Regions from separate parts of the Tumebacillus amylolyticus genome, predicted to be linked through region 1. Evidence: riboswitches for the same ligand, from Rfam matches in the RefSeq annotation. Region 1 holds a riboswitch; each other region holds the start of a gene.

The links. A riboswitch is a leader RNA that binds a small molecule or an ion and turns the genes downstream of it on or off. The one in region 1 is predicted to bind S-adenosylmethionine.
Region 2: it holds a riboswitch for S-adenosylmethionine, as region 1 does, so the genes downstream of both, JJB07_RS10995 (aspartate kinase) here and JJB07_RS12640 (methionine ABC transporter ATP-binding protein) in region 1, are expected to answer to the same signal.
Region 3: it holds a riboswitch for S-adenosylmethionine, as region 1 does, so the genes downstream of both, metH (methionine synthase) here and JJB07_RS12640 (methionine ABC transporter ATP-binding protein) in region 1, are expected to answer to the same signal.
Region 4: it holds a riboswitch for S-adenosylmethionine, as region 1 does, so the genes downstream of both, JJB07_RS04415 (bifunctional homocysteine S-methyltransferase/methylenetetrahydrofolate reductase) here and JJB07_RS12640 (methionine ABC transporter ATP-binding protein) in region 1, are expected to answer to the same signal.

Annotation. Positions count from the first base shown of each region.
Region 1 is NZ_JAEQNB010000003.1:552,784-560,280, reverse strand. It holds tRNA gene JJB07_RS12670 (tRNA-Val) at 1-38, shown strand, start outside; tRNA gene JJB07_RS12665 (tRNA-Asp) at 48-124, shown strand; tRNA gene JJB07_RS12660 (tRNA-Gly) at 149-222, shown strand; tRNA gene JJB07_RS12655 (tRNA-Ile) at 230-306, shown strand; gene JJB07_RS12650 (hypothetical protein) at 411-1,226, shown strand; gene JJB07_RS12645 (beta strand repeat-containing protein) at 1,359-3,548, opposite strand; SAM riboswitch class I at 3,753-3,875, shown strand; gene JJB07_RS12640 (methionine ABC transporter ATP-binding protein) at 3,962-4,993, shown strand; gene JJB07_RS12635 (methionine ABC transporter permease) at 4,993-5,664, shown strand; gene JJB07_RS12630 (MetQ/NlpA family ABC transporter substrate-binding protein) at 5,699-6,532, shown strand; gene JJB07_RS12625 (DUF4097 family beta strand repeat-containing protein) at 6,661-7,497, shown strand, end outside.
Region 2 is NZ_JAEQNB010000003.1:207,813-215,309, forward strand. It holds gene metX (homoserine O-acetyltransferase MetX) at 1-445, opposite strand, end outside; SAM riboswitch class I at 539-662, opposite strand; gene JJB07_RS10995 (aspartate kinase) at 717-1,775, opposite strand; SAM riboswitch class I at 1,854-1,976, opposite strand; gene JJB07_RS11000 (aspartate kinase) at 2,020-3,264, opposite strand; lysine riboswitch at 3,414-3,606, opposite strand; gene uvrC (excinuclease ABC subunit UvrC) at 3,646-5,424, opposite strand; gene JJB07_RS11010 (thioredoxin family protein) at 5,468-5,782, opposite strand; gene JJB07_RS11015 (spore germination protein) at 5,867-7,336, opposite strand; gene JJB07_RS11020 (hypothetical protein) at 7,431-7,497, shown strand, end outside.
Region 3 is NZ_JAEQNB010000003.1:436,382-443,878, forward strand. It holds gene JJB07_RS12095 (RodZ family helix-turn-helix domain-containing protein) at 388-1,203, opposite strand; gene JJB07_RS12100 (glutamate-1-semialdehyde 2,1-aminomutase) at 1,266-2,621, shown strand; gene trxA (thioredoxin) at 2,737-3,063, opposite strand; gene JJB07_RS12110 (NifU family protein) at 3,093-3,326, opposite strand; gene JJB07_RS12115 (HD domain-containing protein) at 3,484-4,131, opposite strand; gene yunB (sporulation protein YunB) at 4,197-4,913, opposite strand; SAM riboswitch class I at 5,030-5,128, shown strand; gene metH (methionine synthase) at 5,228-7,497, shown strand, end outside.
Region 4 is NZ_JAEQNB010000001.1:943,632-951,128, reverse strand. It holds gene JJB07_RS04420 (LTA synthase family protein) at 1-523, opposite strand, end outside; gene JJB07_RS04415 (bifunctional homocysteine S-methyltransferase/methylenetetrahydrofolate reductase) at 770-2,692, opposite strand; SAM riboswitch class I at 2,795-2,913, opposite strand; gene JJB07_RS04410 (aldehyde dehydrogenase family protein) at 3,036-4,538, opposite strand; gene JJB07_RS04405 (nitroreductase family protein) at 4,654-5,292, opposite strand; gene JJB07_RS04400 (GAF domain-containing sensor histidine kinase) at 5,506-7,332, shown strand; gene JJB07_RS04395 (response regulator) at 7,304-7,497, shown strand, end outside.

The DNA.
Region 1 (7,497 bases):
GCAGAGGGTCGGCGGTTCGATCCCGTCAACCTCCACCATTTTTATACGGAGCTGTGGTGTAGTGGCCTAACATGTCCGCCTGTCACGCGGAAGACCGCGGGTTCGAATCCCGTCAGCTCCGCCACTTTTTACAAGCAATACCTCTTTTGCGGGTGTAGTTCAATGGTAGAACTCCAGCCTTCCAAGCTGGTCGCGTGGGTTCGATTCCCATCACCCGCTCCATTAATACGGGCCCATAGCTCAGTTGGCTAGAGCGCACGACTGATAATCGTGAGGTCGGAAGTTCGAATCTTCTTGGGCCCACCAACTTGTAACAGGAAAAGACCCCTTCTCAAGCAGAAGGGGTCTTTTTTTCTTGCGCACACGGGCAATACTAAAGGAGACTCTATGTGCAAAGGGGGAACTCCGAGATGAAACAAGTGGTACTGAAGCCTGAATTGCGTACGCCGGGTGGAGAAACGGTCAGCATCTACCTCAACGACAACTGGGCAGGAGATGTGTACCTCGTCTACCGTGAAGGGGATGTGCTGACAGGCACGATCCAGATCGACACCAAATCGGTGTCAGAGGACGACATGGAACTCGTCACCGAGGAGGTCCGCACCTACATCGAGCATTTGAACGCAGCGCTTGGCGTAGAAGACAGCTCGGTGGTCATGGTCTACGGAGACATCTCGTCGATGATTGAGATGGAGCCGTTCGAAGTTCTTTCGGTGGAGACGGTCCAAGAGGACGACGAGATCGACGCCTACGAGGAGAACTTGGAGTTCGTCGATGCGTTTGATGAGGACGAGGAGGAAGACTGCGAAGACGAAGACTGCGAAGACGAAGACGTGATGGAATTCGACGATCTGGATATCGGCAGCAGCATCGAGTTTGCTGACGATGACGAAGACGACGAGATCTTCTACGAAACGGACGCAGATGAAGATGACGAAGCGTTCCACCTCTCCGTCGCGTATCGCAAGGGGGAGCATACGAAATACCACTTGCATGACGACGAACATTATACGCTGGGCCTCGTGTCGGTCGATGAGATTGGCGACAACATTTCCGGCCGCGTGGAATTCTGGGAGCGTCCGGATGACGAGGAAGCCAACGAAGTCGCCAAGATGTTGGCGCGGACGTTCGGGGAGTTGGGCGATGCGGAGAACATCTCGTTCACGATGAACCATGCCGACTACCACATCGGAGACATGCACTTGGAGCGCCGAGATTTCCTGTAAGGCTTTTTGAAAAAAACGCCACTTGCTCCCCGCGAGCAAGTGGCGTTTTTTCGGACGTCAGCGGGGAAAAAAAGACCTCGTCCGCGAGGGGACGAGGTCTTTTTCACTTGGTGCAATTGGTGCAGATCCTGGTTAGCGGTTCATCCAAGTACCGTTGTTGGACGGAACGCCTGCCCCGTTGCCGGTGGTCGAACCGCTCGGCGTGGTGCCGAATCCTGCAGAACCGGTATTGGAGCCACCCATCGGTGTGCCTTGGGTGCCCAAGGTGCCGGATTGAGAGGAACCATTGGTGGTCATGCCGCCACGAGACATCGTGCCTGCTCCGGACGTTTGGCCGGTGCCTGCGCCGGAGGTCGTGCCCATGTTGTAGTTCGTGGTATGGCCTGTTACACGGTTGGTGATGTTCGAAGTCACGTTGCGGAACCCGGTGCGGATGTCGTTGAAGAAGTTTTGGCCGGTGTACGCAGCAGTGCCTGCGAAGTTACGAACGGCGTTCGTCGTGGCACCGCCTGCGTTGCGCACCGCGTTGGTGCCGGCGTTTTTGGTGCCGCTCAGGTATTGATTGAAGCGATTCATGAGAGACGGCGAAGCGGTGACGTAGACGTTTTTGATCGACGGATTTGCTTGGCGAACAGCTTGGACGATCTGAGCGCGGAGGTCGTCGGACATGGTGTTGTCCGACCAGACGTTCAGGTTGCCGGCTCCCGTGGAGGAGCTGTACAGGCCGTAGGTGTTGTTGGAGCCATTGCCGGACGAAGCCCCGTTGGAGCCATAGATGCCGGCGTTGGAACCTGCAACCCCCGCAGTACCTGCCGTGCCGCCGCCGGTCATCCCGTACGCGCGAGCCCCTGACTTGGAACCGCTGTACGTCGAGCCCATATTGGCCCCCGAGGTACGAGTCCCCGTACCGGTGGTGCCGTACGTGCCGGAAGTCGTCCCAGTCCCCGTACCATAGGTGCCCGAGTAATTCGAGGGAGTACCTGCACCGTACGTACCGTAATTCGTACCGGCCCCCGTACCATAGGTGCCGTAATTGTTGCTAGAGCCCGTACCATAAGTTCCGTAATTCGTACCGGCCCCCGTACCATAGGTGCCGTAATTGTTGCTAGACCCCGCCCCAGAAGTTCCGGAGTTCGTGCCTGTTCCCGTGCCATAGGTGCCGTAATTCGTACCGGTCCCTGCACGATTGCCGCGCATTTCGTCACGCCCATAAGTCGTGCCGTAGTTCGTCCCGGCCCCGTACGTGCCGTAGTTGCTGGAACCATAGGTTCCCGAATTGTTGCCTGTGGTATTCGTCCCGTTTGCGTACCCGTTCAGATACCCAACCGTCCCCGGATTGCCGGTTCCGGAAACTTTCCCGGTGCCGCCGACAGTTCCATACGTACCTGCATTGGACCCCGCACCGTAAGTGCCGGCCGTACCAGAGGTCCCATACGTCGAAGCACCGTACGGATTGCTGTAGGAATTCGCATACCCATTCCCGTTAAACACAGAACCTTGCCCGTTCACAGCATTCCCCGTGTTCAACGAGTTGTAGTTCGACGTATTGGTGCCTGTCGCCGTGCCCGAGTTGCCGTAGCCGCTCATGCCCGTATTGGCACCACCGCCATACACGCCATAGCCCGTCTGGTTGTTGCTCTTGATCGACGGAGAATTCGTCCCCCCGACGTTGGCAATCGGCGGCGAAACCAATGCGTACGGCATCGACAAACCGGTCCCGCGCATGATCCCGGTGTTGTTGTTGCTCGCCGCCGTATTCGTCCCCGACTTGCCAACTTGCACCGGAGTGCCTGCACCCTTCGTGGTCGAAGTGCCCACCGGCCCTTGCACACGATGGTCATTCAGCGAAGTCGTCCCCGTATCGCGGCTGCCCGTGATACTTTTCGTCGTGACCCCTTGCTTCGTAATCGCATGACGGTTGGTCGGAGAATTCACAGCCACATACGCCGTGTTGCCGTTCACAATGACACGCGCACTCGACACACCGGGAATCGACGCGATCCGATTCGCCAATTGCGGGTCGGCATGAGCGTTCAGATCGCCCGTTGCAGTCCCGCGATTCCCCGTCGTCAATCCGTTCATACGCCCGCCGCGATCTGCCGCACTGTACCCGCGAATGTTCATGTTGTTCGCACGATCAGGCGTCAGATTGCGCGGAGTATACCGCGGATCACGAGTGTCGAGAACTTTGCCGCCGCGAGAGGTGTCATACGTCTCGTTCTTTCCATCCGGCGACCCGTTCGGTGCCGCCTGATTCGTACAGCCTGCAAGCAGAGATGAGGACAGGAGAAAAACGCCAGCTAGAGTCGTTACCTTTTTCAAAGTGTCTACCTCCTCGGGGCGTTCTATAGTGTGGACGGGCTCGCCACCAATCCGAACTTAGCATCACCGCACACCGACTCTCTCACACGCTGAAAGATTTGGAGGAGAAAAAAACGCTTGACGGTCTTTTTCTCAGGATGGTATACTCCAACCTGTAGTCAAGAGTCAAAACCATTAATTCCGACCGAATAACTTAATATTGTTCTCTTATCCAGAGAGGTGGAGGGGCTGGCCCGATGAAACCTCGGCAACCGTCATGACAACCGTACAAGGTTGAGTGAAATGGTGCCAATTCCTGTAAGACTGTACAGTCTTGACAGATGAGAGACGCGAATCCGCCATGTGCATTTGTGTCCTTCACTGTTGAAGGGCACTTTTTTATTATCCCGGACCATAACGAAGGAGGGACCACGGTGATCATCTTGCAAAATCTTCGCAAAGATTACATCGTAGACAAAAAATCGATCACCGCGCTGAAAAAAATCGATCTCACCATCGAACGCGGCGAAATTTTTGGAATCATCGGCCATTCCGGCGCGGGGAAGTCCACGCTGATCCGCTGTATCAACTTGCTGGAGAAACCGACATCCGGCTCGGTCATCGTGAACGGCCAAGATCTGACACAACTGACCTCGTCCGAATTGCAAACGGCGCGCCGCGAGATCGGGATGATCTTCCAACATTTCAACTTGCTCTCGTCCGCAACCATCTACGAAAACATCGCCTTCCCACTGCGCCTCACCAAGCGTTCGAAGAGCGACGTCGATAAAAAAGTCCGTGAACTGCTCGACCTCGTCGGCCTCACGGACCACGCGAAAAAATACCCGGCGCAACTCTCCGGCGGACAAAAACAACGCGTCGGCATCGCCCGCGCACTCGCCAACGACCCGAAAGTCTTGCTCTGCGACGAAGCCACGTCAGCACTCGACCCGATGACCACCCAGTCGATCTTGAAACTGCTGGGCGACATCAACAAAAAACTTCACCTCACCATCGTGTTGATCACGCACGAAATGCACGTCATCCGCGAAATTTGCGACCGAGTCGGCGTCATCGACGACGGCGAGATCGTGGAACTCGGCCCCGTTGCAGACGTGTTCCTCAACCCGAAGCAGCGCATCACGGAGGAGTTCGTCGAGCAAGTCAGCGATTTCGACTTCCCGTTGGAGCTCTTGGAGCAATACCGCGTCATGCCGGAGTCAGAGCGCAATCGCCACCAAGTCGTGCAAGTCTCGTTCCTCGGCGACACCACGTTCCAGCCGGTGATGTTCCAAGTTTTGCAGTCGCTCCCCGTTCAGTTCAACATCTTGCATGGCACGATCAACCGCATCAAGGACACCCCGTTCGGGCGCTTGGTGTTGGAGATCACGGGGGAACCGGCCGACGCACGGGATGCGGTGCAACAACTGCGAGCACGAGGCTTGCAAGTGGAGGTGCTGCTGTAATGGATTTCAAGGAACTGTTCGTCAACGTCGATTGGACGGATATCTGGAAAGCGCTCGGCGAGACGATGTACATGGTTTCGCTCTCGACGCTGTTCACCGCACTGATCGGTTTGCCGCTTGGCATCTTGGTTGTCTTGACCTCACCGGGTCACTTGTTGCAAAACCGCGGGGTCTACGCCGTCCTGAGTTTTATCATCAACATCTTCCGCTCCATTCCGTTCATCATCTTGATGATCATGCTGATTCCGTTCACGCAGATTCTCGTCGGGACCTCCATCGGGGTGACGGCGGCGATTCCACCGCTGGTGATCGGCAGCGCGCCGTTTTTCGCCCGCTTGGTGGAAGTTTCACTTCGGGAGGTTGACAAAGGCGTCATCGAAATGTCGCAATCGATGGGAGCCACGACTTGGCAGATCATCGCACGGGTCTTGCTTCCCGAAGCTCGCTCCGGCATCGTCGCCGGCATCACGATTACGCTCGTCGCACTCGTGGGCTACACCGCGATGGCGGGTGTCATCGGCGGCGGCGGTCTGGGCGACCTCGCGATTCGCTACGGGTACCAACGATTCCAAACGGACGTTATGATCGTCACCACCGTCATCATGATCGTTCTGGTCCAAGTGTTCCAAAGTGTCGGCGACAAACTCGTCCGTCGCTTCAACCGCAAATAAAAGAAACCCTACTCCTGAAAGGATGATTCCACCCATGAAAAAATTGATCCTCGGCGCTGTCTCTCTGTTGCTCTCCGCTTCCCTCGTCGGCTGCGGCACTTCTGCGAAAAACGATACGGCAGGCTCCACCACCGACGGCGGCAACAAAGTCGTCACCCTGAAAGTCGGCGCTTCTCCGGTTCCGCACGAAGAAATCCTCAAAGCGATCGCACCGCAACTGGAGAAGGAAGGCGTGAAGCTCGACATCGTCACCTTCAACGACTACGTGCAACCGAACTTGAAATTGGCAGACGGGACGCTCGATGCGAACTTCTTCCAACACGTTCCGTACCAAGATTCCTTCGCGAAGGAACACAAACTTGACCTCACCGCGCTGACCCCGGTTCACGTTGAACCGATCGGCGGCTACTCCAAGAAGTACAAAAACGTAAACGATCTGCCGGACGGCGCAAGCATCGCGCTCCCGAACGACGTCACCAACGAAGGCCGCGTCCTCGCCCTGCTCGATAAAAAAGGCTTGATCAAGCTCAAAGACGGCGTCGGCATCTCCGGCACCCTCAAAGACATCACCGAAAACAAGAAAAACTTCAAGTTCAAAGAACTCGAAGCTGCCATGCTCCCGCGTGTTCTGCCGGAAGTGGACCTCGCGATGATCAACACCAACTACGCGCTGGAAGCGAAACTCGTCCCGACCAAAGACGCCCTTATCATTGAAGACAAAGATTCCCCGTACGCAAACGTTCTGACCGTCAACACCAAGGACAAGGACAACGAAGCGCTGAAAAAACTCGCCAAAGCTCTGAACTCTCCGGAAGCGAAGAAGTTCATCGAAGACAAATACCAAGGCTCGATCATCCCGGCGTTCTAAGTCTATAGTAGAAACAGACTCCCCTCGCAGGGAGGAGGAGAGGTTCCGTCTGCAGACGGAGCCTTTTTTTTTCGCCGGGCGGTACAATGAGGACAACAAGAACAGGACCCCCGAAGGAGGAAACAAACATGTTGAAAGCACTGCTCGGACTCACGTTGACCAAAGACGAAACCAAAACGGTGGAGCTGACCCCGGTCGCCGGCACGACCCGCTTGAACGTTCATATCCACAACGGCGAAATCGCCGTGCGTACCTGGGATCAACCGCATGTCCAAGCGGAGATTCGCGTGCGCATTCGCGGCGACGAAAAAGCTCCGATGGAGAACTTCTGGAAGCTGCGTCAATTCGGTTCCGAAGTGAAGTTCGAGCAGGAGCACACACACAGTTGGTTCCTCGGCCCGCATGTACGAATCGATGTCACGCTGAACGTCCCGGCCGCTCTCACGTCCGCCTACTTGAAAACGCACAACGGCTTCATTGAAGTCGAGATGTTCAACGGCGACGTCGATGCCCACACGTCGAACGGTGCGCTGCGCATCGTCGATGTCGAAGGAAAAGTCGAAGCGCACACCCACAACGGCCACGTCGAGATCTTGCGCATCGACGGCCCGGTGGACGTCACCTCGCACAACGGCATGCTCGATCTCGACAAAGTCACGGAGAAAATCAACGCCCATACGCACAACGGCCAAGTTCTCCTGCGCGACTGCGGGCAAAGCGTGACGGTCAGCACGCACAACGGCCAGATCAAAGTCAACCAGCAGGTACAACTCCAAGGCACATGGTCGCTCAATACGAGCAACGGAAGCGTCGAGATGCGCGTTCCGACAAACACCGATGCGATGTACAAACTGCATACCAGCGCCGGCCGCATCACCGGCAACGCCCTGCCGGTGCAAACGTCCGGCTTCTCGCAAAAACTCACCGTCACCACAGGTCAAGGCACGAATCTGATCGACATCCAT
Region 2 (7,497 bases), 340 kb from region 1:
TCACCGCCCATTCGATCGCTTGCAGCCCGCCCATCGAACCGCCGATGACGAGGTGCAAGTTCGGAACGCCGAGTTCCTGCAGCAACCGATGTTGCAAGTGAACCATGTCGCGAATCGTCACAGTCGGAAACGAACTGCCGTAAGGGTGCCCCGTCTCCGGGTTCACCGATTGCGGCCCCGTTGAACCGATGCAGCCGCCGAGCACGTTTGAGCAGATGACAAAATACCGCTCGGTGTCCAGCGCTTGCTTCGGTCCAACCACGCCGTTCCACCATTGCGATGCCTGCGCGTCTCCTGTCAGCGCATGACAGACCAAGACAGCATTCGTCCCCGTCTCGTTCAAGGTTCCGTGCGCTTCATACGACACCTTCACTTCGCGCAACAACGCCCCGCTCTCCAAGCGGAACTCAGGCAACACCAACGTCTTCGTACGACACTTCTCCAACACCGTCAACCTCATCCCAACCTTTCTCTCGAGAGCATAAAAAAGACCCCCTGCTTGTGAATTACAAGAGGAGGTCCTGTATGTACAGTCCACCTCTTATCTGTCAGACAGGCGTCTACACGCCGTGTCTGCTGGATTTAGCACCTCTTCGCCTGTTGTGTACAGACGAGGTTGCCGGGCTTCGTCGGGCCAGTCCCTCCGCCGCTCTCGATAAGAGTTTCACGTTATGGTTTTGTTGTTTACTTCTAGTCTTACCATGTTGTAACACGTTTCATTCAAAAGTGTCAAGAATTTTCGTACGTTTCGCGTCGAGTCCCAGCGCGGTGTGCAAGACACGCACCGCTTCGTGGACGTGGCTTTTTTCCACCAGACAGGAGCAACAGGTGACGCTGACGTGCAGGCCGTGCACCGAGATGTCGGCCCCTTCCAGCGCAACTCGAATCTGCGGGTGCAGCTCGGCTCCTGTGGTCAGCGGCGCGGCGACGACTGAGATCTTGGCGAGGTCACCATCGGCTTCGAACGTGTCTCCCGGCCAGCCGGATTGCAGGTCGGGGTCCAGTGCGATCCCGTAGACGGGCAGTGCTAGAGCATTCGCTACCGTCGAGGTGAGCAGCGTCCCCGGATCGTCGTACTCGAAGGAGGAGCGCACGCGCACGGGAACACGGTGTCGGCGAGCCGCTTCAACAGCCCGCGGGTGCAGGACGTTCGCCCCGAGATGCGCCAATTCCCACATCTCGTCGTAGGGAATCTCGTTGATTCGCTGTGCGTGCGGGACGATGCGCGGGTCGGTGGTATAGACACCGTCCACGTCGGTGTAGATTTCGCACAGATCGGCACCCAACGCCCCTGCCAGCGCAACGGCTGTCGTGTCGGAACCGCCTCGACCGAGCGTGGCGATCTCTCCACAGGGGGTCAACCCTTGGAATCCGGCGACGATGACGATCTTGCCCTGCCCCAATTCGGCCCAGATGCGCGTCGGGTCGATGTCGATGATCCGCGCACGCCCGTGGTGAGACTCCGTGCGAATGCCCGCGAGCCCGCCGGTGAGCGAGATGCTCGACGCACCCAACTGCTGCACGGCAATCGCCATCAGCGCGCAGGTGACCTGCTCCCCCGTGGAGAGCAACATATCAATTTCTCGCGGCGACGGATTGTCTGACAGAAGACCTGCCAAGTCCACCAAATGATCGGTGGTATGCCCCATCGCCGAGACGACGGCGACGACTTGGTGCCCGGCCTGTGCCGTCTCAACGAGACGACGTGCCGCTTTTTGAATGCGTTCTGCGTCGGCGACAGATGTGCCGCCGAATTTTTGTACGTAGATCGTCATTGGGAATCCCTCCATCGGATCGTAAAAAACCCCCACTTTTTAAATAAAAAAGAGGGGGTCCTGTATCCAGGATTCCACCTCTTATCTGCCAAGCGTGTACGGTACACACGCTTGCTGGATTTAGCACCTCTTCGTTCGTGTGGGTACGAACGAGGTTGCCGGGCTTCGTCGGGCCAGTCCCTCCGCCGCTCTCGATAAGAGTGAATCATCACGTTTATGAAGTTATTACCTGTTTTATCACGGACTATGCGTGGCTGTCAAGACCTGCCACGACAGCTTCTTGTACAGAATCGAGCCCAAACGAAGTGTGCAGAGCTTGCACCGCTTGGTGTGCGCGATCTTGATCGATTACGGTCGAAACTTTGATCTCCGAGGTGGAAACCATCTTGATCGAAATGCCCGCATCGGCAAGCGTTGCAAACATCTGCGCCGCAACCCCCGGGTTCGAGATCATGCCCGCGCCGACGATGGAGACTTTCGCCAAGTTTTGTTCCACAGAGAGTTGCACATCCGGAAATTGCGATTTCAGCGTCGTCAGCGTGGTGTCGAGATCGTCCTCGCCAATCGTGAAGGAGATGTCCGATTGCTCGTCATGCACAACCGATGTGACGATGATGTCCACGTTGACCGCTTGATCCGCCAATGCTTGGAAGATGCGTTTCAAGTTGCCGGTGCGGCTTTGCACACCCACCAGACCGACTTTGACCACGTTCATGTCGTGAGCGATCCCTCGTACGATTTGTCCTTGTTCCATTGCTGCGACCTCCTCTACCAGCGTACCCGGATTGTGATTGAAGCTCGAACGCACCATCAGCGCGACGTTGTATTGTTTCGCAAATTCGACGGCGCGCGGATGCAGGACGCCTGCTCCCAAGTGCGCCAGTTCCAGCATCTCATCGTAGGAGATCGCCGAAAGTTTGCTCGCTGCTTTCACGACGCGCGGGTCGGTGGTATAGACGCCGTCCACGTCGGTGTAGATTTCGCATAAGTCCGCTTTCAGAGCTGCGGCCAACGCGACCGCCGTCGTGTCGGAACCGCCGCGACCCAGCGTCGTGATCGAGCCGTCCTCGGAGGTGCCTTGGAACCCGGCGACGATGACGATGCTCCCGTCGTTCAGCGCTCCGTGCAGACGAGTCGGGTCGATGTCGGTAATCCGTGCGCGACCATGCACCGCCTCGGTCGAGATCCCGGCCAGACCGCCTGTGAACGAAATGCTTGTATGCCCCAGTTGTTGAACGGCCATCGCGAGCAACGCAATGGAAATTTGCTCCCCTGTCGAGAGCAACATGTCCATCTCACGCGGTGACGGATTGGTCGTCAATTGACGCGCGAGGTCGATCAGGTCGTCTGTCGTATCGCCCATTGCGGAGACGACGACCACGACGGAATTCCCCTCGTTCGCGGACTCCACGACGCGGCGTGCCACACGCTGGATGCGTTCGGCGTTGGCGACCGAAGAGCCGCCGAACTTTTTCACAATCAATGCCATAGGTTTTCTCCACTCCCATCCTGTCTCTGTGCTGTGACTTTTCACATTGCGGGTGAGAGGACTCCGTTCCTAAAATAAAAACAGCCGTAAGAAAGGGAATCCCTTCCTACGGCTGAAAACAGACGTACGGTGTCCCTCTTCTCCCCTGGTTGTGAGATAGTCCTCCACGTGACGACGGGTAAATTCCGTCACGTGACAGTCCTGCACTTGTTCAATGCAGACCCAGCCTGAAGTCACCCGGTGTGTCCTCGGCTTCGGCGAACGTCCCTTTCCCCACGATTCATTGAGATCCCGGTCTCTCCTCGTACGTACTCTTGATCGATTCGCGCCTCTACTCACCTCGTTGAGAGATGAGGTTCCTATAAAACTTTCGTTAGTATATCATGCCTGCGCCAAAAAATTCAAGATCTCTCGCGCCAACTTGTCCCCGACTCCCGCTTTGCGGTATTCTTCGACGCTGGCGGTCTTCATCGCTTGCACGGAGCCGAAGTGTTTGAGCAACGCTTTGCGACGTTTCTCTCCCACACCCGGAATGTCGTCAAGGACAGAGCGGAACGCGTTTTTCCCCTTGGTTTCGCGGTGGAAGGTGATCGCAAACCGGTGAACTTCGTCTTGGATGCGCGTCAGCAAGTAGAAGCCCTGCGACGTGCGGTCGATCGGAATCGGGGCAGGGTCTTCGCCGAGGAAGAGTTGCGATGTGCGGTGACGGTCGTCCTTGGCAAGTCCGCACACCGGGATGTCGAGACCCAATTCGTTCTCCAAGACATCGAGCGCTGCGTTGATGTGGGCGCGACCGCCGTCGACGAGCACCAAGTCCGGGAGGGACTGGTTCTCTTTTAGCAAACGGGTGTAGCGACGGCGGATGACTTCGCGCATCGAAGCATAGTCGTCCGGGCCTTGGACGGTCTTGATCTTGAACTTGCGGTAATCTTTGCGTGACGGTTGGCCGTCGACGAACACGATCATCGCCGCTACGGCGTCCGTGCCTTGGATGTTCGAGTTGTCGAACGCTTCGATGCGACGCGGCGTCGGGATCATCATCGCTTCCCCGATTTGCTCGACGGCGCGGATCGTGCGGTTCTGATCGCGTTCCATCAGTTTAAAACGCTCGTTGAGGGCGATCTTGGCGTTCTCAACCGCCATGTCGACGAGTTGTTTTTTGTCCCCGCGTTGCGGCGTTTTAACGTGGACGCCCTTGAGCCACTCCTCCAGCACTTGCGCTTCTTCGCCTTCGTAGGGCAGGAGAATTTCCTTGGGGAGATCGGCGTTGTCGATGTAAAATTGCGTAACGTATGACAAAAAGTCCTCACGTTCTTCGCCGTGGTACGGGAAGATCTGGACATCGCGTTCAATCAGTTTGCCTTGGCGCATGTAAAACACTTGGACACACATATGCTCTTTGTCAGCAAAATAGCCAAACACGTCGCGGTCAACGGTGTCGGCCATCGTGACTTTTTGCTTCTCCATGACGCGCTCGATGGCTTCGATCTGATCGCGCAGTTCCTTGGCGCGCTCGAAATTGAGGTTCTCCGCTTCCTGCATCATCTGGTCGCGCAAGTTGTCGGCGATCTCGCGATGACCTCCGTTTAGAAAACGGGTGATCTCTTTGACCATGCCTTGGTACGTTTCCGGCTCGACTTTGTATTCACACGGTGCGATGCATTGGTTGATGTGATAGTAGAGACAGACTTTGTCTTTGAGCGTCTTGCATTTGCGCAAAGGGTAGAGGCGGTCGAGCAGTTTCTTGGTCTCGTAGGCAGCTTGCGAGTTCGGGTAGGGTCCGAAATACTTGCCTTTGTCCTTCGATACTTTGCGCACGATGTCCAGTTTCGGATGCTCTTCGCCGGTGATCTTGATATACGGGTAGGTCTTGTCGTCACGCAACATGATGTTGTACGGCGGTTTGTATTGCTTGATCATGTTGCATTCCAGCACCAGCGCTTCGACGACGGTGTTGGTGACGATGTATTCGAAGTCGGCGATGTTCGAGACCATCAGTTGGGTTTTGCCATCGTGGCTCCCTGTAAAGTACGAGCGAACACGGTTCTTCAAGACTTTGGCTTTGCCCACGTAGATAATCTCGCCGCCGGCGTTTTTCATCTGGTAAACGCCCGGTTTGTCGGGCAGGAGTTTGAGTTTCTCACGGATTCGCTCACGCACGTCCATGTGCGATCACCCGCTTTCTAGTAAACTGTCGTACTCTCTATTCTAGCAAAAACGGCGTGATCAACTCTAGTAGCACTTTCTTGCTTTGCAACCCGATGATTCGTTCAACGACATGTCCTTCTTGGAACAAGAGCAGGGTCGGCACGCTCATAATTCCATGATGATGCACGAGTTGACCGCAATGATCCACATCCAGACTGAAAACCGACATCGACTCGCCGTACTCCTCCTCGATTTCGGTCAGCACGTCCTCTTGACTTTGGCAGGGTGAACACCAAGCTGCATGAAAGTAGACGAGGACCACGCCCTGTTGTGTATGGCTTTGGAAGTTTGATTCTGATGTTGGTTTCATACCTTCACGCCCCCCTACTCATACTACATGGCTTTCCTCATCTAGGCAAAAAAGTCCTGCCGCACGCGTGCGACAGGGCTTTTTTTACTTCGGGGTGTCGTCTTGCGGGTGCAAGATCTTCGGTCGTTTCGATTTCCAACCGGCCGGCGGGCGGAACAGGACATGCACGAGAGCGGCGCGATTGAACGGAACCAACGGCCAGAAGTACGGCGTGTCCAACGCTTTGGTGCGCATGAGCAGGACCAGCCAGAGGATGACGCTTGCGACAAAGCCCCAGAAGTTAAAAATTCCGGTTAGGACAAGCATTCCCAAGCGGATCATCTGGTTGGCGAGCGCCAGTTCATAGCTCGGCGTGGCGAATGTGCCAATCGCCGCAATCGATGTGATCAGCACCGCTTCGTTGGTGAAAAACCCCACATCAATCGCCACCGACCCGATCATCATCGCGGCGACGAGTCCGAGTGCGGAGCCCAGCGGGTTTGGCGTGTGAATCGACGCCATCCGCAAGAGCCCAAGGCCGAATTCGGCGGCCATCAGTTGCCAGAACACGGAGAGCGTCAGCGTTTTGTCGGGAAACAGGAACTGGAAGTGATCCGGCATAAATGTCGGTGTGGAGACCAAGCCCAGCCACAACGGACTCAGAAAAATCGACAACATGATGGCGATGAAGCGCAACCAACGGACAAACACGCCGATGACCGGCTTCTGACGGAATTCTTCAGCGTGTTGCAGGTGATGGAAAAAAGTCGTCGGCGTAATCATGACGCTCGGCGAGGTATCGACGTAGACGAGCACGTGTCCTTCCAATAGATGCACGGCGGCGACGTCGGGACGCTCCGTGTAGCGGACGAGCGGATACGGGTTCCAGTTGCGTCCGAATACGAGCTCCTCCACCGTCTTCTCCGCCATGGGGAGGCCGTCGATTTCAATCTCGCTGATCTTGTTTTTGATCAATTCGACGAGGTCCGGGTTGGCGATTCCGTCGATGTAGGCGACGACGATGTCCGTTTTGGAGCGCTCTCCGGCGCGGACGAACTCCATGCGCAGTCCTTCGTCGCGAATGCGGCGGCGGGTCAGTGCGGTATTGAAGCAGATCGTTTCGGTAAAACCATCGCGGGCTCCGCGCACAACGCGTTCAAGGTCGGGCTCCTCCGGGCCGCGGGCCGGGTAGGTGCGGGCGTCCACGGAGACCGCTTGGTCCTCGCCGTCGATGAGAAAGACGAGCGGGCCGGAGAGAACGGCGTTTTTGAGGTCTTCGAGATTGTCGATGGTTTCGACTTCAAGATAGCCGATCTGGGTCTGAAGTAGTTGTTGAATTCCTTGCGTGGTGAAGCTTTGTTGTTGGATTCCGGCGAGATGTTCCATGACGCGGTTCATGATGTCGTCTTTGGCAAATCCGTCGATAAAATAGAGCGCGAAGTCGCGCCCGGCATAGTGAAGTTCGCGGCAGAGCATGTCGAAATTCTTGTCGACTCCGAGCTCGCGGTTGAGGATGTCGAGGTTGTCGCGCAGGTTTTTGGAGATCTTGCGCGGGGCGGTCGAGGAGGCTTGCATGTTCTGTCATCACTTCCCTTTCCTGCAGGCATACTTTCACAGTATGAGTTGGGAGACGGGGGTTCATACTCATGGAGAAAGGGAGGTGGATGGAATGGCAGACACGCCAAAGCGCAAGGAGTTTGTCAATCGCGAGTTGGAGTATGTGCAATCGATGCAAA
Region 3 (7,497 bases), 120 kb from region 1:
CCTTAGTTCTGTACCGCTCCCACTCCCTATTCTAGCAAAAAAACTGCCACCGCAATCGGTGGCAGTTCAAAAAGGGGGGAAAAGATCGCAAAAAAGTGGCTCAAACATCTATGATCAACGCAACCGGAAACGGCTGCGGGGTCAACGAACAACTCGCACGCCATCCAGCACGTTCACCAACACACAACCCATACATTCATAACACTACCTTCACTAAGCAAGTGCCCCAAACATCGTCAGACCTACTGCCAACGAGCACTGTCATTCAAGCACCTATAATGCACTGTAAAAAAAGTACCTACATGCACCGTCTTTCAAAGTGCCTACAAACACTGCTTCACTTCGTGCCCATATACCCTGCTTTAGTCTTCGTGCTATTGCCCTACCTTAGTCGTCGTGCTTCTTGCCCTTGCCTTTGTCTTCTTGCTTTTCCCAGCCTTTGTGTTTTCCGTTATCGTGCTTGCCTTCGTCTTTGGGACTGTTGCCTTTGGACGGCTTGCCTTTGGATTCGATCTTGCGCCCGTCGTTCATTTCGATGTCGAGCGTCTGGATCGAATTGAGAACTTGAGAGTTGAGTTGCACTTGCTTGCCTTGCAGAGTTGCCGTCAGCGCGTCTTGCAACTGGAAACCACTCATCAATTTGTTCATGATCTGCACCGCTTGATCCCCCTGCAACTCCACCTTGCGACCGCCGAGGTCTCCTTCGAGCTTATACGTACCGCCCTCTTGCTTGAACTCCACTTTCAAACTGCCTTGCGTCGTGTTCGTTTCAAAGTGCAGATTACGCACTGCATTCAATTGGAACGTGCTTGCCACCACGGCATCCCCGGCCGAGGAAGCCGTGGTAGCAGTCACCGGAGCTGCCGAAGCAGTTGGCTGTTGCACAACAAACGGATTGTTCGCATCCAGCGTCTCTTGGTCCACACTGTCCGCTTGGCTTGCACTCGATGCGCCCGCCGTCGAAGTCTGCGTCACAGCACTCGCATCGGCCACCGCGACCGGTTTCGCATTGCCCAATTGAGCCGCTTCTTCTGCCGTCAACGGGACGGAACTTACAATTTGCGCAGAGACGTTGCTCGCGTTTGTAGCTTGATCTGCATTCGCCGAAGTCGTCGTGCTTCCGGTCACCGCATACCCCACCCCTCCGACCACCAGGGCCAACGGTGCTGCGACCAGTACAACTTTTTTCCACGAAACCTTCATGACAATTCCTCCGTTTCACTTCACCTCTTGTTGCTTATAGATTCGGAACTGCCATTTCAGGAATGACGGTCGCCACACATTTTGGTACGATAGGACAATGGCAACATGATTCACGAAAGGTGGCACACCCCTTGAATAGAGAAACATCCAAACACCTCTACGAAAAAGCTCAAGACGTCATCGTCGGCGGCGTCAACTCCCCGTCCCGCTCGTTCAAAGCGGTCGGCGGCGGCGCTCCCGTGTTCATGGAACGCGGCGAAGGCGCACACTTCTATGATGTGGACGGCAACCGATACATCGACTATCTCGCCGCATACGGTCCGCTCATCCACGGCCACGGCAACAAACACATCGCTGATGCGATCACCCAAGCGGCCCAGAGCGGTGTCCTCTACGGCACTCCGACCAAACTGGAAATCGACTTCGCCACGATGCTTCGCGATGCGATTCCTTCCTTAGAAAAAGTCCGCTTCGTCAACTCCGGCACCGAAGCAGTCATGACGACGATCCGCGTCGCCCGCGCCTACACAGGCCGCAACAAAATCATGAAGTTCGCCGGCTGTTACCACGGACACTCCGACCTCGTGCTGGTCGCAGCTGGCTCCGGTCCTTCGACCCTCGGCATCCCGGACTCGGCAGGGATCCCGCAAGCGATCGCCAACGACATGATCACGATTCCCTTCAACGACCTCACCGCATTCGAAGACGCACTGAAAAAATGGGGCGCTGAAACCGCCGCCATCCTCGTTGAACCGATTGTCGGCAACTTCGGCATCGTCCGCCCGGACCCCGGCTTCCTCGAAGGCGTCAACGAACTGGCTCATCGCTACGGCGCGCTGGTTATCTACGACGAAGTCATCACCGCGTTCCGTTTCCATTATGGCGGTGCGCAAGACCTGCTCGGCGTCAAACCGGACATGACCGCGCTTGGCAAAATCATCGGCGGCGGCCTCCCGATCGGCGCATACGGCGGCCGTATCGACATCATGGAAAAAGTCGCACCGCTCGGCCCGGCCTACCAAGCGGGCACGATGGCAGGCAACCCGGCTTCCATCGCGGCAGGGATCGCCTGCATCCAAGAACTGCAACATGAGGGAACCTACGAACGCCTCGACAACTACGGAGCTCAACTGGAAGCGGCCCTCCTGCAAGCGGCAGCCCGTCACGGGCACACCGTCACCCTCAACCGCGTAGGCGGAGCGTTCGCGCTGTACTTCCTCGACCATGAGGTGCGCAACTACGACGATGCCCAAGCGGCTGACGGCGAGAAATTCGCCCGCTTCTTCCACCTCCTGCTCGACGAAGGCGTCCTGCTCGCACCGTCCAAGTACGAAGCGTGGTTCGTTTCCACCGCCCACACCCAAGCGGACATCGACTTCACCATCGACGTGATCAACCGAGTCTTCGCCCAACTCTAAACAAAAGACCCTTCACCTGCCCGGAAACAAGCGGGTCGAAGGGTCTTTTTTCATAATAAAAAAGACCTGCCAAGGCCGCAGCCTGACAGGTCTTCTCTTCCCAAACAAACGCGGCTTACAGAACGTCAGCCAGTTTGTCGAGCAGTTGAGCTTTGTTTTGGTAGCCGACGAGGGTCTTCACAACTTCGCCGTTTTTGAAAACGAGCAGAGTCGGGATGGACATAACGCCGAACTTTTGCGAAGTCGCCGGGTTTTCGTCGACGTTGAGTTTGCCGATGGTCAGCTTATCGGAAACTTCGCCTGCGAGATCGTCGAGGACCGGAGCGAGCATTTTGCACGGACCGCACCATGCAGCCCAGAAGTCGACGAGAACCGGCTTGTCGCCTTGAATTGCTTCGTTAAAGTTCGCGTCGGTTACAGTTTGAATGAGATCAGATGCCATGATTGATTCCCTCCAATTCGTCGTCTGGCTTAGACAGCCACGACTTCTTTGATTTCCGGTACTGCTGCGCGAACGGTGCGCTCGATGCCCATTTTCAGGGTCATGGTGCTCATCGGGCAACCGCCGCAAGCGCCGGTCATGCGGATCGAAGCGATGCCGGTTTCAGCATCAACGTCCACCAATTCAGCGTCGCCGCCATCGGATTGCAGACCCGGGCGAATTTTATCAAGTGCTTCCTGTACGCGTGCGCGAAGATCTTCCATCATGTATTCCTCCTATCGGTATCGTTCATTTTATCGGTTGGTTGACGCCCATACACATCTAGTATAGGCGGAACTTGTGAAGGCCATTCTGTTGCAAGCCTTCAACATATTGTATTTGTATTGTAGGAAAAATGAACTGGAAAGTCTGTGACTTCCGTTACATCTGTCCTTCCCACTCCGCATGGAACCGCTCCAAAAACTCTTCCATATAACGATGCCGCTCTTCGGCGATTTGTTTGGCGGCGTCGGTGTTCATGAGGGCTTTGAGCAAAAGCAGTTTTTCATAGAAATGATTGACAGCGGTGCTCTTGCCCTTGCGATACTCGTCTGCCGTCATGTCGGTGCGCAGCGGCAGGGTCGGGTCGTGGCTGAGTTGCCCCTTGGCACCGGAATACGCAAACGTGCGGGCGATGCCCAGCGCACCGATGGCGTCGAGACGGTCGGCATCTTGAACGATTCGGCCTTCCAGCGTCCGCACCGGGGGGCGGTTGCCGCCCTTGAACGACATCGTCGTGATGATCTCCAAGAGATGCGCGCGTGTGTCCGCATCAAGGTCGTGCGCATCCAGCCAGTTCGTGAGTTTTTTCATCCCGGCTTCGGGGCTTTCGTTCAATTTCTCGTCGGGGATGTCGTGTAACAGTGCTGCAAGCGAGCAGACAAAAACGTCCGCACCCTCAACGCGCGCGATCCGTTCAGCCATGCGCCGCACACGCTCGATGTGCCAGACATCATGACCGGAAGAGTCTCCGCCCAATTCCTGACGAACGAAGGCTTCAGCCTCTTGCAAAATCCATGTACGTTCCATAAAAATGCTTCCCTCCCGCTCCCCATCTTACCAATAGAAGGTACAGCGAGCAAGGCGAGCGCTTTTTACTTCGCTGGCTCGTTGAGGTTTGGCAACTCAAGCGGCGGCAACGGCGAACTCGTCTGCCCCACGGCAGACCCCTGCGCGTTGTACACCATCTGCGGCACGTCGCCGACCATAACCAGATAGGCGATCGGTACCCGCGTGCTGACTGCATTTGGATGCGTGGAAAACGGCACGACAATCGTCTCTTCCACCGTGAGATCCAGATACAGCACATGCACCGTCTGGTTGATGCCGGCATTGCGCGTCTCATATCCCACTTGTGATTTGGCAATTGTAATCGGGCGGATCTTGATGGGAATATCCGGCCCGAGCGCCGCCAGAATCGAACTCTCATACACCACTCCGAGCGGCAGGGAGATCTCCTCTTCCTTGGAATGCGACAACTCGCCTTGAATATAGTCGGTGACTTGCGCCTGCAAACGCGTGGCTTCTTGCATGTTGAAATACCCGGCGCTGACTTTGCCGTTTGGCCCCTCCCGGAAGTTCATCAGCAAATTGTAGTCGGCAACGCTGGCAATTTTTTTGGAAATCGAATCGTTGATCGCCTTGACCGCATACTGCTCGGCGTATTTCTCAGCCGCGAGCTCCAGATGCGGACGCATCGACGTTTCGTAATAGTAGATCGTCTGCACGCTGGAGAACACGATCATGACCAAGACAAGAAACAGGACGAGCCGCCAGTTCAGACGCTTCCTCCTGCCCACCTTCATCGCCATCGGACGTCCCTCCTTCTCCTCCATGTGTATGTCCCGCGCACCGTTGGTAGAAGATTGACAAACGCGTCATCGAAATGGTACTGTTGGTGAAGTGTTTCGAATTGAATATTTATTTTCTCTTATCCAGAGAGGTGGAGGGACTGGCCCTTTGATACCTCGGCAACCGATTGATCAGGTGCTAATTCCAGCAAAGCGTACGCTTTGGAAGATAAGAGTGGCGGTATCCACCCCTTTTTGCAACTTCTGCCCTCTTCTCGTCTCCCAAGACCGAAGAGGGCTTTTTCTATGCCCGCTACTCCGAGGAGGAATTCGACATGTCAAGCAAAACCCCGATCCAACAGCAATTGCAACAAAAAATTCTCATCCTCGACGGCGCGATGGGCACGATGCTCCAACGAGAAAACTTGACCCCGGACGACTTCGGCGGTGAAGAGCTCGACGGTTGCAACGAGAACCTCGTCCTCACCCGCCCGGACGTCATTCGCAACATTCACGAAGCCTACCTCGAGGCCGGTGCCGACATCATCGAAACTAACACGTTCGGTGCTACGTCTGTCGTCCTCGCTGAATACGATCTTCAACACCTCGCGCATGAGATCAACATCGAAGCCGTGCGTCTCGCCAAAGAAGCGGTAGACTCCTACTCCACACCGGAATGGCCGCGCTACGTCGCCGGTGCGATGGGCCCGACCACCAAGACCCTCTCGGTCACCGGCGGGATTACGTTCGAAGATTTGACCGACTCCTACTATGAACAAGCACGCGCCCTGTTGATCGCCGGCGCAGACGTGCTTCTCCTGGAAACGGTGCAAGACACCCTCAACGTCAAAGCGGGCGCCATTGCCATCCAACGCGCTTTCCAAGACACCGGCATCGAGATCCCCGTCATGCTCTCCGGCACCATTGAACCGATGGGGACGACGCTTGCAGGTCAGAATATCGAGTCGTTCTACATTTCGCTTGAACACTTGAAGCCGATCTCCGTCGGCCTGAACTGCGCAACAGGCCCGGAATTCATGCGCGACCATCTGCGTACACTGTCCGAACTCGCGACCTGCTCTGTCTCCGTCTACCCGAACGCCGGGCTCCCCGACGAGAACGGTCACTACCACGAGACCCCGCAAAGCCTCGCCAAAAAACTCGCCGGATTCGCAGAGAAAGGCTGGCTGAACATCGCGGGCGGTTGCTGCGGCACCACACCGGATCACATCCGTGCCATCCACGAAGCGTTGCAAGATTTCAAACCGCGCACCAGCGCCGAACCGCACCGCCCGGCCGTCTCCGGGATCGAAACCGTCTTCGTGGAGCCGGACAACCGCCCGCTGATCGTCGGCGAGCGCACCAACGTGCTGGGTTCCCGCAAGTTCCGCAACTTGATCGTCGATGGCAAGTACGAGGAAGCGTCCGAGATCGCCCGCGCCCAAGTCAAAAAAGGCGCACACGTCATCGACATCTGCCTCGCCGATCCGGACCGCGACGAAGCCCGAGACGTTGAAGAATTCCTCAAGTACGTCACCAAAAAAGTCAAAGTGCCGCTCATGATCGACTCCACCAACCTCGACGTGTTCGAGATGGCGCTGAAATACTCGCAAGGCAAAGCACTGCTCAACTCTGTCAACTTGGAGGACGGCCCCGAAAAGTTCGACGCGATCGTTCCCATCGTCAAAAAGTACGGAGCTGCCATCGTCGTCGGCACCATCGACGAGCAAGGCATGGCCGTCACCCGCGAACGCAAGCTGGAAGTCGCCAAGCGCTCTTACGACTTGCTCGTGAACCATCACGGACTCGACCCCCGCGACCTGATCTTCGACCCGCTGGTCTTCCCGTGCGGCACCGGCGATGAGCAGTACATCGGTTCGGCACGGGAAACGGTAGAAGGAATTCGTTTGATCAAAGACCACTTCCCCGAATGCCAAACGATCCTCGGCGTCTCCAACATCTCGTTCGGTCTGCCGGGCGCCGGTCGCGAAGTGCTCAACGCCGTGTTCCTCTACCATTGCACCAAAGCGGGCCTCGACTACGCCATCGTCAACTCCGAGAAATTGGAGCGCTATGCGTCGATCCCGGAGGAAGAACGCCGCCTGTCCGAAGAGTTGCTCTTCAACACCAACGACGCAACGCTCGCCACCTTCACCGACTTCTACCGTGAGAAAAAAGTCAAAGTGGTCATCAACGCTTCCACGCTGACGTTGGAAGAACGTCTCGCCTCCTACATCGTCGAAGGCACCAAGGAAGGCCTCTACCCCGACCTCGACGAAGCGCTGACCAAGTACAGACCCTTGGAGATCATCAACGGCCCCCTCATGACCGGGATGGAAGAAGTCGGCCGTCTCTTCAACAACAACGAGTTGATCGTCGCCGAAGTTCTCCAATCGGCCGAAGCGATGAAAGCAGCCGTCGCCCACTTGGAGCCGCACATGGAGAAGACCGACAGCGCGGTCAAAGGCAAGATCCTGCTCGCCACGGTCAAAGGCGACGTCCACGACATCGGCAAAAACCTAGTCGAGATCATCCTCTCGAACAACGGCTTTGAAGTCATCAACCTCGGGATCAAAGTCGGCCCGGAAACCCTGATCGCCGCCGC
Region 4 (7,497 bases), on a different contig from region 1:
CGAGGACGTCTTGCGAGCTTTTCAAGGTGATGTTCCAACTTGAGACCAGCAGCGACAAGACCAGCACGCCGCCCCAGACTTTGCGCGGGAACAGCGGGTTCGCCGTGAAGATCGGTTTGCGGATCAGCGCAAACACCGCCACGACGACGAGGTCGAGGTACATGATGACATCGGTCGGGTCGAGCAGCACCGCGATGGAGTCGCCCACCGACTCCGCTTCGCCGAGCAAGTACAGCGACTCAAACGGCGGGATGCGGTGGAACTGGCGGTAGTAGACCAGCACCGCCAAATAAATGGTGGAAAGCAGGAAGTTCAGCAGGAAATAGACGACGTTCTTGCCCTTTCTGCCAATCAGCTCCACAGCGCTGAACAGCAACAAAAAAGCACTCAATTCCACTGCCACGACGCTCCAAAACGTGGCGTCTTCGTACATCCATTGTCGGACATGCAGGGACTTGAGTATCATAAACAGCGTGTAGAGGACAAAAGGGCTTCTCAGTGCCTTGAGCTCGGGACGCTTCATTTGTTTTCAACCTTCTTCTCATTAAGTTTGCCACCCAGTGTAGCAAAACTAGATGACGAAATCATGTTGAACGCAAAAAAAGCCCGGCGTGTGCCTGCCGGGCTTCTTTTTCCTCATACGGGTTGTTGAACTTGCATGACGTCGCGGGAGAAGCGCTCCATCTCTTCCAATTGCGGAGAGAATTGCAAGAGCAGGAGGTCGACGCCCGAGAATTTCAAGGTGGGTTCCCTCCATTCGTGCGTTGAATTAGCAGTTGCAGCCGAAACCGTGGTGATGGCCGTGAGCCGCAACCGCGATCTCCGCTTGGGCCGCCGTGATTTCCCGTGCGTAGCGGGTCAATTCGACGGTCATATCGGTATAGTGGAACGGCGTGATCAAGTACAGGCCGTTGAAATGTTGCACGGCGACGTCGAGCAGTTCCTTGGCGATCTGCACGCCTTCGTGACGGGCGGCCTCGCCTTCGAAGCGCTTGATGCGCTCAAGCGTCGATTCGGCGATTTTGATGCCCGGCACTTCGTTGTGCAGAAATTCTGCATTGCGCGACCCTGTCATCGGCATGATGCCGATGAAGATCGGAACTTGGATGTGCTTCGTCGCTTCGCGGATCGCGAGTAACGTCTCCACGTCATAGACGGGTTGGGTCATGATGAAGTCTGCTCCCGCTTCGACTTTGCGTTCGAGGCGTGCGATGGCCGGCTCCAAATTGCGGACGTGCGGGTTGAACGCCGCTCCGACGACGAAGCGGGCTTTGTTCTTCATCCGACGACCGGAGAAGGCAATTCCTTCATTAAGTTGTTTGACCATGCGGATCAGGTCGAACGACGAGAGATCGAACACGGACGTCGCCCCCGGCAGGTCTCCGACTCGCGCCGGGTCGCCGGTGATGACGAGGACTTGATTCAAGCCCAGTGCGTGCAGACCCAAGAGATGAGATTGCTGCCCGATCAAGTTGCGGTCGCGACAGGCGACGTGGGCGATCGCTTCGATGCCCATTTCACGCTTGAGAATGGCGCCGAGCGCCATGTTGCTGACACGGGTGGTCGCCAGCGAATTGTCGGCGAGGGTGATCGCATCTGCTCCGGCTTCTTGGAGCGCTTTGCTTCCGGCGAGGTACTTTTCGATGTCGAGGTCCTTCGGGGTGTCGTACTCGACGATGATCGTATGGCGTTGACCGACCAGATCGACGATGTTCGGAGACGGAGGCAATTCGATGCGCGGCGTTTCCCGTTCGATGACTTCCGTTTTGGCGGCGAGGGTGGGGTTGATGCGGGGCACGCGTTTTTTTCCCGCGACGGCGTCTGCAATCGCGCGGATGTGTTCCGGCGCAGTGCCGCAACAACCGCCGAGGAGTCCAACGCCTTGGTCGAGCAGTCGAACCGCATAGTCGCCAAAGTACGCGGCGTTGGATTTGTATTGGACTTTGCCGTCGATCATGCCCAGTCGCCCGGCGTTCGGGTAGACGGAGATCGGCATGCCTTCGGGGACGATGGTTTTTTCCAAGGAGCCGAGAATTTCAGCAGGGCCGAGTCGACAGTTCAGACCGACGACGTCGGAGCCTGCCGCTTCCAGTTGGCGAAACGCTTGGGTCAGTTCATACCCGTCTCGGGTGCGGCCGACTTCCAGAAGCGACAGTTGCGAGATGATCGGCGTACCGCTCGAAGCGGCCAGCGGGCGGATGACATCCAACGCCAGCAGCAACTCTTCGACGTCGTAGAAGGTTTCGAGAATCAAACCGTCGACGCCTTCATGCAAGAGCGCAACCGCCTGTTCCTCGTAGATGTCTCGGTATTCCTCCCACTCAGTGCCGCGAATGCGACCGGCGAGGATGGAGCCGATGGAGCCTACGACGAACGCTTCGCGTCCCGATTCCTCCACCGCTTGACGCGCAATCTGCACAGAAGCGCGGTTGATGCGCGTGGTGCGCGTTTCCAAGCCATAGCGTGCCAGCGAATCGCGGTTGGCCGCATAGGAGTTCGTCTCGATGACGTTCGCCCCCGCATCCAGATACGCCATATGCACATCCCGCACCCAATCCGGTTCCGTCAGACACAATTCCTCCGTCGAAGCTCCGATGGCGTTGCCTTGCAAATACAAAAGCGTTGCCATCGCGCCGTCCCCCACCAACACATCAGACCGCAGTCGCGCCCGAAAAGCATGTGATGAATTCACTTTGCTTCCCCACCCCTTCTTCCAAAAAAGTATATAAAAAAGCCTCTTCTCAGGCGTCCAAGAAGAGGCTCATTGTACAATTCGACAATAGATCGAGATCCTCTCTTATCTGCCAAAACGTCCCACATGGACGTAATTGCTGGAATTAGCACCATGTATCACGATTGATACCGGTTGCCGAGGTTTCGTAGGGCCAGTCCCTCCACCTCTCTGGATAAGAGTTGCGTATGAAGTTTTACGAACTTTCAACATACTTTAGAATACATCAAACTCTTCATCGCGTCAATGTGAGAAAAAAAGGGGGAGTGACCGCACACGGCACTCCCCTTTTTTTTGACTGCGCTTAGTTGTAGTTGACCCACACGCTCTTGTGTTGCGTGTAGTTTTCCAGCGCGTATTCGCCCATCTCGCGGCCGATGCCGGAGTGTTTGTACCCGCCAAACGGAGAAGCGGCGTCGAACATGTTGTAGCAGTTGATCCAGACGGAACCTGCTTTGAGCGAGTTCGCGACGGTGAACGCCGTTTTCATGTTCTGCGTCCAGACGCCGGCGGCGAGGCCGTAGGTGGATGCATTGGCGCGTTTGATTACGTCTTCGATGTCGTCAAACGGCATCGTGGCGACAACCGGGCCGAAGATTTCCTCTTGGGCAATCGCCATGTCGTCTTGGACATCGTAGAACACGGTCGGTCGCACGAAGTAGCCGCGGGAGAGGTCGCCCTCGCCGCGCTCACCGCCGATGGCGATCTTGGCTCCCTGTTCCAGACCGCGTTCGATGTAGCCGGTGACGCGGGTCAGTTGTTCTTCGGAGACGAGCGGGCCCATTTGCGTTTTCGGGTCGATGCCGTAGCCTTGGCGCACGTTGCTCGCATGCGTCACCATGTCGGAGAGCACGTTGTCGTATTGGCTTTTGTGGATGTACAGGCGGGAACCTGCCGAGCAGACTTGGCCTTGGTTGAAGAAGATCGCCTGCATCGAGCCTTTGACCGCACGGGAGAAGTCTGCGTCCGGGAAGATGATGTTCGGCGACTTGCCGCCCAGTTCCAGAGAGACGCGCTTGAGATCGACGCTTGCGTTGCTCATGATCAACTTGCCGACTTCGGTGGAGCCGGTGAACGCGATTTTGTCCACGTCACGATGGGTGACGAGCGCGTTGCCCGCCGTTTCGCCGAAGCCCGGCACGATGTTGACGACGCCCGCCGGGAAGCCCGCTTCTTGGACGAGTTTGGCGAGGTAGAGGGCGGACAGCGGCGTTTGCTCTGCCGGTTTGAGAACCACGGTGCAGCCTGTCGCCAGTGCCGCCCCCAGTTTCCAAGCGGCCATCAACAACGGGAAGTTCCACGGGATGATCTGCCCGACGACGCCGATCGGCTCGCGGCGCACGTAGTTGTGCATGTTCGGGATGTTGACCGGAATCACGTCGCCCGAGATCTTGGTGGCCCAGCCTGCGTAATAGCGGAAGTGCTCGACGGTCATCGGAACGTCGAACCCTTTGGCTTCTGCAATCGGCTTGCCGTTGTCGAGCGATTCGATCTCTGCGAATACGTCAGAGTCACGCTCGATCAAGTCGGCCAACGTGTAGATGAGACGGGCACGTTCAGACGGCATCATGCGATGCCACGGGCCGGATTCAAACGCGTCGCGGGCACAGGCGACGGCGCGGTCGATGTCTTCCTTGTCCCCTTCGGCGACGTAGGCGAGAATTTCGTTGTTCGCCGGGTTGTAGATCGGGAACGTCTTGCCGGAGACCGCTTCCACAAATTGACCGCCGACGAACATTTTTTTCACCGTTTTGGACTTTACGAAATCAACCGTGCGCGGGTTGAGTTTATGGCTAATTGCTTCCATCGATTGAAAACCCCCTGTTCTCTATGTACAGCCTGTTACAAAGATATGGGAGGAGGGGACAAAAAAGACCCGCTCGCGTGGGCGGGCGGGTCTTTTTTTCGAGCATTTTCGATTCTTAGAAGGAGTTTTTGACGACGATTTGGTCGAGACCGAAACGGCCGGACGGATGCGCCGGTGTCGCTGCTTTGCCAAGCGAGATCAGGACGGACGGGATGTAGCGGGACGGCACGTTCAGGGCTTCGACGATTTTTTCCTTGTCAAAGCCGCCCATCGGGCAGGTGTCGTAGCCGTATGCTTTGGCTGCGAGCATCAGTTGCATCGCGATGTAGGACGAGTTGCGGATCGCTTCGTCGCGTGCGCCTTGCGGGTTGTTGTCGTACGCCGCTGCGATTTGGCCGAGCAGTACATCGTAGACTTGCTGGGAGATGAAGCCGCCGTCGAGTGCCGGCTTGAAGACAGGTTCTGCGTTTTTGTTCGCTTCGAGGTCGCCGAGCACGAGGATGACAGCCGATGCGTCTGCCACTTGCTGTTGTCCGTACGCGATCGGGAGAATTTTCTCCTTGGTGGCTTGGTCGGTGATCACGACGAGCTTCCAGTGTTGCAGGTTCCAAGAGGACGGAGAGGTTGCCGCCAGTTCGAGGATGGCGTTGAGTTCCGCTTCCGGGATGGTGTAGGAGGCATCGTATTTTTTCACGGCATGGCGTTCGCGCATCGCTTGTTCGACGGTGACTTGGTTATGTACGTTTTGGGTCATGGGAGAATCAGTCCTTTCGAGGTTCAGGTTCCGCTGGGTAGCATTCCCCTGTATTCTCAAGATCATAACCAAGTTACTTTCTTTTGTAAAGTAATGAATTTGCGATGATCTGGCGTTTTTTCCAGCAGGGACTTGGTATGTAGTTGTGGAAAGTATCAGATTAGTTCTCGTTCTCTAAGAAAGAATAAGAAAGAATGCGTCAGGAGGAAATTCATGCCTCTGCAATTCACTCGACAGTCCTTTCCCCTGCTTCCGTTAGCCGGACTTGGCGCGGCGGGGATGATCTATTCCCTGATCAACGCCGAATGGCACATGCCGTCTACGGTGATTACGCTGACGATCTTGCTCGTGTTGATCGAGTTGTTGCCGTTGCGGCTTGGCAAGATCAATTACGCGTTCACATTCCCTATTCTCTTTGCGTTGCGCTTTGCAACAGGCGGCGAGGCCACGGTCATCATCGGGGTGCTGATGCTTGCGTCGATCAACATGATGCAGGGCAAACCGTGGCAGAAAGTCGTGTTCAACACGTCGTCGCGGGCGGTTGCGTTGGTTTTGGCGGAGTTTGCGACGATGCTTGTGCATCCGCTGCTCGGCGATGAACGCTTGGTGAGTCACGGTCTCATCGATTTGGCCGTGCAATGCTTCGTGTTTACGACGGTAACGACCGTTTTGGTGAGATGGTACTTGTTCAAAAACATGGACGGCCGCGGGTCTACGTTGTCCTTTTTCCTGCTGTGGTTGATGTCGATCTCTTCTTCGTTCTTCATCAACGGAATTATGCTGTGGATGGCGTACGATCCGAAGTACGCCGGACCGGGCTCGATCGGGACTTTATTTTATTTCATTCCTTTGGTTGGCGTGACGTTCGTGGTACACTTGTTGACAAACCTGACGCGTGCGAACAAATCGTTGGAGACGCTGTTCGTCGTGTCGCAATCGATCAACCAGCAGAATGATTTGCCCACGGTGTTGTCGCACGTCATTTCCGAAGCGACGAAGTTGGTCGGCGGAAGTTATGGCATGCTCTATCTCGTGGAGGAGGACGGAACGCTCAAGCGTGTGACCGGGACGTCGGAAGTCAACCTGCTCAAGCGCATTCCGATGCAGGTGGGCATCGTCGGGCAAGTGGCGCACTTGGGCAAGCCGATGTTGATTCATGATGCGGAGCGCGATACGCGGGTGCTGCGAACGGAGACCCAAGAGGATACCCGCTCGTTGCTCGTCGTCCCGATTCATATCGAAGACCGCGTGGTCGGAGTCATGTCGCTTGGCAAAAAGCAATCCTATGCGTTTCGTGATGATGACGTCAAGATGATGACGATCTTCGCGACGCATGCCGGCGTGGCGATGCGCAATGCGCAGTACATGGAGGAGCAGGAAAAACGTCTGCTGCTCGAAGAGCGCAACCGTCTCGCCCGCGAGATTCACGATGGATTGGCACAAGATCTCGCGTCGGCGATCTTGCAAGTCGAGATGATGAAACGCTCGGCTCCGCGTGAGATGGAGCTCCCGTTGACGGAGTTGCAAGAGATGGTGCGCAAAACGGCGACGATGGTGCGCCACTCGATCTATTCCTTGCGACCGGCGCCGTACTCGCATGTGGGTTTGGTTCCTGCTTTGCGGGCGCACTTGGATGAAGTGCGGGCGACGACCGGGATTGCGACGCATCTGTCCGCGAAGTTGCAGGGCGACCGCTTGCCATCGAAAGTTTCGCAGACGGTGTTTGCGATTTGCACCGAGGCGGTGAAGAACGCCGCGAAGCACTCGAAAGCGACCGATCTGTGGGTGACGCTGGAGAGCGACGGTGTGACGTTGATGGTGACGGTCAAGGACAACGGAGTGGGGTTCCATTTCGGACAAGCGATCTTGCAAGCGGCGGAGCGAAAAAGTTTTGGCATAGAGAATTTGCACAGCATCGCCGACGATGTGGGCGGGATGCTCGACTATGTGACGGCACCGGGTGAGGGAACCCTGGTGTCGCTGGAGATTACGCTGGAGGAGGTAGAATGTGATGAGAATTCGCGTGTTGCTGTGCGATGATCATACGATTTTGCGCGACGGTCTGCGCAACCTGCTCGAGGGCGAGTCGGACCTGCACGTCGTCGGCGAAGCGTCTGACGGCCAGCAAGCGATCGACGCCGTGCAGGAGTTGCAGCCGGACGTGATCTTGATGGACATCAACATGCCGGGGATGGGCGGTGTGGA